DNA from 2 places in the Kribbella sp. CA-245084 genome. Region 1 is predicted to be linked to the other one. Evidence: riboswitches for the same ligand, from Rfam matches in the RefSeq annotation. Region 1 holds a riboswitch; the other holds the start of a gene.
The links. Region 1 has a riboswitch for S-adenosylmethionine ahead of ACQPYH_RS17165 (aminotransferase class V-fold PLP-dependent enzyme). Riboswitches for the same ligand answer to the same signal wherever they lie in the genome.
Positions count from the first base shown of each region.

Region 2: it holds a riboswitch for S-adenosylmethionine, as region 1 does, so the genes downstream of both, thrC (threonine synthase) here and ACQPYH_RS17165 (aminotransferase class V-fold PLP-dependent enzyme) in region 1, are expected to answer to the same signal.

Region 1 is NZ_CP192053.1:3,573,863-3,577,265, reverse strand. It holds gene ACQPYH_RS17185 (DNA translocase FtsK 4TM domain-containing protein) at 1-42, opposite strand, end outside; gene ACQPYH_RS17180 (DUF4184 family protein) at 116-901, opposite strand; gene ACQPYH_RS17175 (DinB family protein) at 933-1,463, opposite strand; gene ACQPYH_RS17170 (VOC family protein) at 1,505-1,873, opposite strand; SAM riboswitch class IV at 1,971-2,084, shown strand; gene ACQPYH_RS17165 (aminotransferase class V-fold PLP-dependent enzyme) at 2,101-3,403, shown strand, end outside.
Region 2 is NZ_CP192053.1:1,399,132-1,402,534, forward strand. It holds gene ACQPYH_RS06910 (DNA-3-methyladenine glycosylase family protein) at 1-564, shown strand, start outside; gene ACQPYH_RS06915 (cation:proton antiporter) at 586-1,833, shown strand; SAM riboswitch class I at 1,916-2,058, shown strand; gene thrC (threonine synthase) at 2,072-3,331, shown strand; gene ACQPYH_RS06925 (ubiquitin-like small modifier protein 1) at 3,328-3,403, shown strand, end outside.

The DNA of each region.
Region 1 (3,403 bases):
CGACTTCTGCGCCCGCGCCGGGGAAGACGTGCGGGTCGCCATATTGCTCAGGCTACCCCGATAACCCCTTGAGTCCCACGTGTCACACGCCGATTACGCTGCCCCATCCGTAGCGTCACAGCGTGACCACGGGCCTCCGCAGGCGGAGCAGATGCCAGACGACGACGTACGACGCGAGCGCGGCGAGTCCACCCGACACGAGACCGGAAAGCGCGAGGCGAACGGCCGTCTCGCCGCTCAGGTCGCCGTCAGCGCGACCGATTTCGACGATGGCGCCGGTGGCGGCCAGCAGTAGGCCGAAGACGACCACTGCGTACCGAAGCCATGGCGCCACAAGATCACGGGGAGTGACCGAGGGCGGCGTACGGCGGTACCAGCGGTAGAGCCAGATCGCCAGGATGAGGCAGCCGCCGAGCGTGCTGACGTACTGAAGGATGCGGTTGACGTCCCAGGCCGGGGTCACCGCGGCGCGGAAGAAGCCCGGGAAGTGGCGGACGAAGTAGCCGTCGCCGTGGGTGAAGGAATCCCACACGACATGCGTCACTGCGCCGAGAATCGCGGATACGACGCTCCAGAACAGCGTCGGAACCCTTAAGGCGGGGGCGGCCGGCAGACGCGCAGCGAGGGCCGCAGGAGCTAGTGCGGTCAGAGGACGCCTGAGGACCAGGTTGTAGATCCCGAGCATCAGGAGGGCCAGGAGCGGGTCGAGCCAGAGCGCCGACGTCAACTCGTGGGTGAGGGTCAGCGTGAAGTTGCCGCTGATGTACTGCGTGGCGAACCGGTAGATCGGGTCGACGTACAGCAGATCCGGAGCCACCGCGCCGGCGACCAGGGCCGAAGTCACGAACGGCCGTCGGACCAGCGGGAGGATGGCCGCGGGGTGGGCGAGGGTGAACGGCACCCCGGCAGCCTAGAAGGTCCTCAGGTCGTCGTTACGCGCCCGTAGTGCCGTCGAGTTGCTCTCGCAAGAGGTCGGCGTGACCGCAGTGCCGGCCGTACTCGCCGATCAGGTGGATGTAGATCATCCGCAGCGTCGACTCGGCCCCGCTGAACGTGAAGCGGTCGTCGAGCGAGTGATCGGCCGCGGCCTCGTCGGAGAGCTTCCACTCCGCGATCAGACCCTCGTACGCCGCCTGTGCGTCGGCCGGATCGACCAGCTCGAAGTCCGCGTCCTTCCCGAGCTCGGGCGCGAACAGTGGCTCGGCCGGTGCGTCCGCGAAGTGGATGCGGAACCAGATCCGCTCGACCTTCGTGAGGTGCCGGATCAGACCGAGCAGCGACAGGTTGGACGGCGGTGACGGCCGCTCGGCCAGCTGCTCGGCGGTCAGCCCGGCGCACTTGAACAGCAGCGTGGTCCGGTAGAAGTCCAGATAACCCTGCAGCAACTCGCGTTCGGGCGCAGTCAGCGAACCATCCGGTCGCTCGACGGCAGGTGCTCTCCACACCGCGGCATCCAACGTCATGGCGCCAGTCCAACACGCCGGCAGCGCCGACAGCGAATCGATTAGTCGTTCACCGGCGGAGCCCAGCCGGGTCGCGGGATCAGGCAGAACGGATGACCGGCCGGATCCTCGTACACCGTCCCGGCGAGCCGCCGGGCCCCGAGCGCCAGCACCTGCGGTCCGGCTGCTTCAACGTCGTCGACCATGACGTCGAGATGCATCTGCTGCGGCCGCTCCGGGTCCGGCCACTGCGGGCGCCGATGGTCGACCGCGCGCTGGAAGCCCAGGCCCGACGTGTGGTCGTTGTCGGCGACAACCACCCAGTCATCGCTCTGGTAGGTGATGGGCTTGCCGAGCAACGCCGAGTAGAACCGCGCCAGTTCGAGCGGATCCGGGCAGTCGATCGCGAGGTGATGCAGTCGTCCGATCATGCCCACAGTCTGCGCCGTCTCAGGATGCGTTCAGCGATCCCGAAATGTGAGATAGGCACTGGCGGTTGCCGTGGCCGGTTCGTTACCGTACTCGGCAGGTCATGAGTGTCAGCGACAAGCCCCGGCTAGCTGGCCGGCAACCCTCCTCCGCGGTGGGGTGCCCCGGGTGAAGACCAGGCCGTGCGGATACCCCGCTCGGCAAGTGCGGACTTCCCGGGAGCAGCAGCATGTCGATCTTGTCCATCCTCGAGCCTGCCAGTACGACGACGCCCCGCCTCACGGTGGCGCACCGAAGCACCGGCAGCATCCCCGCCACGGTCGGATCGGACCTCCTGGTCCCGCTGGCCGACGGCCGGGTCACCGACTACGCGAACTTCGACCACGGCGCGAGCGCGCCGTGTCTGGAGTCGGTGCGGGCCAGCGTGGAGGCGGCGCTGCCGTCGTACGCATCGGTGCACCGCGGCAACGGTTACGCCTCGCGCATCACGACCCAGTGGTACGAGCGGGCCCGCGAAGAGGTGCATGCCTTCGTTGGAGCACGCGAGGACGACCAGGTGATCTTCACCCGGCAGACCACCGACGCGCTCAACCTGCTGTCCCGTGCGGTGCCGTCGGACGCGACTGTGATCGTGTTCGAGTCCGAGCACCACGCCGCTCTTCTCCCCTGGCCGGCCGAGCGGACTGTTCGCCTCAAGGCGCCGACCAGCCAGACGGATGCCGTAACGAGCGTCGCCGACGCACTCCGCCAGGCGCCTGAAGGCCCACGGCTCGTCGTGCTCACCGGCGCCTCGAACGTCACCGGTGAGATCTTCCCGATCGCAGAGATCGCCAAGGTGGCCAAGGCCCACGGCGCGCGGGTCTGCCTCGACGCCGCACAGCTGGCGCCGCACCGTCCGGTCGACATCTCCACCCTGGATGTCGACTGGGTCGCACTGTCCGGTCACAAGCTCTACGCGCCGTACGGTGCCGGCGCGCTGATCGGTCGCTCCGACTGGCTCGACGCCGCAGACCCCTACCTGTACGGCGGCGGCGCGACGCATGCCGTCACTGAGGACACCGTGGTGTGGACGACCGGCCCGGCGCGGCACGAGGGCGGCTCCCCCAACGTCATCGGCGCGATCGCGCTGGCGAGTGCCTGTGCTGCGATCAGCAAGCACCGCGACGCGATCGAGCAGCACGAGCGCAGCCTGCTGGCCCGTCTGCGGACCGGGCTCGCCCAGATCGACAACGTCACGACGTACTCGATCTTCGGTGACGACGCGGACCGTGTCGGCACCGTCTGCTTCACGATCGCCGGTCTGACCTCGACGCTCGTTTCCGCAGCGCTCAGCGCGGAGTACGGCGTCGGCGTACGTGACGGCAAGTTCTGCGCCCACCCGCTCGTCGGCCATCTCCTCGCCGACTCACCCGAGCACGGTACGGCGGTCCGCGCCAGCCTCGGCCTCGGGACGACGCGCGAGCACGTGGACCGGCTCGTCAACGCAGTACGCACGCTGGCCACCAGTGGTCCGCGGGCGGAGTACGCGGAGA
Region 2 (3,403 bases), 2.2 Mb from region 1:
GAGCAGGTCGTGACCGGCAAGGAGGCGTTCCGGGCGTGGCGGCTGCTGCTGCGCGAGTACGGCGAACCTGCGCCGGGGCCTGGCGGTCCGGACGGGCGGCAGATGATGGTGCCGCCGGCGCCTGAAGATTGGCGGCGGATCCCGTCCTGGCAGTGGCTGCGGGCGGGTGTCGAGGGGCGGCGGTCGCGGGTTGTGCTGACGGCGGCGACGCGGGCGAAGGCGTTGGAACGGACGCTCGAGCTGACCGATTCCGAGGAGATCGAGCGGCGGCTGCGGTCCCTCCCGGGAGTCGGCGTGTGGACGGCGGCCGAAGTGCGGCAGCGAGCGCATGGGGACGCGGATGCGTTCTCGTTCGCGGACTACCACGTGTCGCGCAACGTCTCGTACGCCTTGATCGGCGAGGAGTTGGACGACGACGGCTGCGCCGAGCTGATCGAGCCGTATCGAGGACATCGTTTCCGGGTGCAAAGGCTGTTGGAGCTGGCCGGCATCAACCATCCCCGCTTCGGCCCGCGCATGGCGCTACCCACCCACACGCCGGGCGCGACGCATCGCCTGCGCTAGTCCGGGCACTGGATCCACACCATGACCATCAACGGCGACGGCCTGTATCTCGTGGCGGGCCTGGCGCTGCTGCTCGGCGCCGTCCTGCCGCGTCTGCTCCGCCGGTACGCCGTCTCCGCGCCGATCGGCTTCCTCGGTGCGGGACTGCTCCTTGGCCTCGCTGTCGACCAGTCCCACCTCAGTCCGATCGTCGAGTCAGGCCTCACCAAGCACCTGGCCGAGCTGACGATCCTGGTCGCCTTGATGGGCGTCGGCCTGGCGATCGACCGCCCGATCGGCTGGCACCGGTGGAAGGTGACCTGGCGGCTCCTACTGGTCGCGATGCCCGCGTGCATCGCGGCTGTCGCTGGTGCGGGCTGGCTGCTCGGCCTGGCGCCGGCGACCGCCCTGCTGCTCGGCGCTGTACTCGCGCCGACCGACCCGGTTCTCGCCTCGGACGTGCAGGTACAGGGTCCGTCGACCGGCGCGGACGCCGAGCCTGAGGAGGATGACGAGGTTCGCTTCGCGCTGACCTCGGAAGCCGGTCTGAACGACGGTCTGGCGTTCCCGTTCGTCTATGCGGCGGTGTTCGGCGCGACCAAGGGTGCGGTGGGTGGCTGGGCACTCGAGTGGTTCGCCTGGGATCTGATCGGGCGGACCGTGATCGGCGTACTGGTCGGTTTCGGGATCGGCTGGCTGCTCGGCAAGATGGCCTTCTCCGCACCCTCGCGGACCTTCCGCTTGGCCGACTCGCGTGAACCCGTGCTGGCCCTCGCGATGACGCTCGGTGTCTACGGACTCGCCCAGGTGCTGCACGGGTATGGATTCGTCGCCGTCTTCATCGCCGCTCTGACACTCCGCGCGGCTGAGCGGCACCACGACTTCCATGAGGACCTTCATGGGTTCGTCGAGCAGCTCGAACACATCCTGACCTGGGGGATCCTGCTGCTCCTCGGATCGGCGATCACAGCCGGGCTGCTGCGGCCGCTGACCTTCGCCGGTGCCGCGCTGGGCCTGCTGCTGGTGCTGGTGATCCGTCCGCTGACCGCCTGGGTGTCGTTGACCGGAACGCCGATGCGCCGCTCCGAACGCTGGGTCACCGCCGCGTTCGGGATCCGCGGCGTCGGGTCGGTGTTCTACCTGGCGTACGCCGGTGCCGATTTCGGGACCGACCTACCGTGGCTCTGGGCGACCGTCGGCTTCACCGTCGTGCTGAGTGTGGTTGTCCACGGCGTCGCCGCGACACCGCTGATGCGGATGCTCGACGTACGCCGGGACCGGGCCGCCTGAGCGGCTCCGCAACTGAGATCGCCCGTCTCGAATGGTGGGATCACAAGACACAATATGGACCCGATTGGGTAATCTCGGGGGCAGCTCATCCAGAGGGACTGAGGGAAACGGCCCGTTGACGTCCCGGCAACCCTCCCCGTCGAGACCCCGTCCGGGGTGATCTCAGCGAGGGACCGGTGCCAAATCCGTCCCGCGCCGAGATCCGGCTCCCGGGGAAGATGAGAGGGGAACCTCACTCATGAGCCAGACCGCCACCCACACGATCCGTGAAGGTGCCTTCGGCAACGGTACGCACCTGAGCTGTCGCGCCTGTGGGGCGAAGTCGCCGCTCGGCCCGTTCTACGCCTGTATGGAGTGTTTCGGTCCGCTCGAGGTCGGATACGAGTACCCGACGATCACCCGCGAGCAGATCGAGGCCGGTCCGAAGAACATCTGGCGGTACCAGCCGCTGCTGCCCGTCCCCGTCGACGTGGCCAGCTACCCGAACACCGAGCCCGGCTACACCCGGCTCATCGACGCCAAGAACCTCGCCCGCGAGCTCGGCCTGCGCAAGCTGTGGGTGAAGGACGACTCCGGCAACCCGACCCACTCCTTCAAGGACCGGGTGGTTGCCTCCGCGCTCAGCGCGACCCGCGAGCTGGGCATGAAGGTCTTCGCCTGCCCCTCCACCGGCAACCTGGCCAACGCCGTCGCCGCGGCCGCCGCCCGGGCCGGCATCCGCTCGGTCGTGTTCATTCCCCATGACCTCGAGCGCCCGAAGGTGATCACCACCGCCGTGTACGGCGGGACGCTGGTCGCCGTCGAGGGCAACTACGACGACGTGAACAAGCTCGCCTCCGAGATCGCCGGCGAGGAAGAGGGCTGGGCGTTCGTCAACGTCAACGTCCGCCCGTACTACTCCGAAGGCTCCAAGACGCTGGCCTTCGAGATCGCCGAGCAGCTCGGCTGGCGGCTACCGCAGCAGATCGTCATCCCGGTCGCCTCCGGTTCGCAGCTGACCAAGATCGACAAGGGCTTCACCGAGCTCGGCAAGCTGGGTCTCGTCGACGCTACCGACTACAAGGTGTACGGCGCGCAGGCGACCGGCTGCTCTCCGGTCGCGCAGGCGTTCCGTGACGGGCACGACGTGGTCAAGCCGGTCAAGCCGGACACGATCGCCAAGTCGCTGGCGATCGGCAACCCGGCCGACGGGCCGTACGTGCTGGACGTCGCCCGCCGTACCGGTGGCGCGATCGAGGACGTCAGCGACGAAGAGGTCATCGAGGGCATCCAGCTGCTGGCCCGGACCGAGGGCGTCTTCGCCGAGACTGCGGGCGGCGTGACCGTCGCGACGCTGAAGAAGCTGATCGCGACCGGCCAGCTCGACCCCGAGGCCGAGACCGTGATCATCAACTCCGGCGACGGGCTCAAGACGCTCGACGCCGTGGCCGACCGGGTCGGCCCCAAGGTGACCATCCCCGCGTCGTACGACGCCTTCGTGAAGGCAGGCCTGCAGTGAGTGTGAGCGTTCGGGTTCCGACCATCCTGCGTCCGTACACCCAGGGCGTGTCCGAGGTCTCCGCGGAAGGCT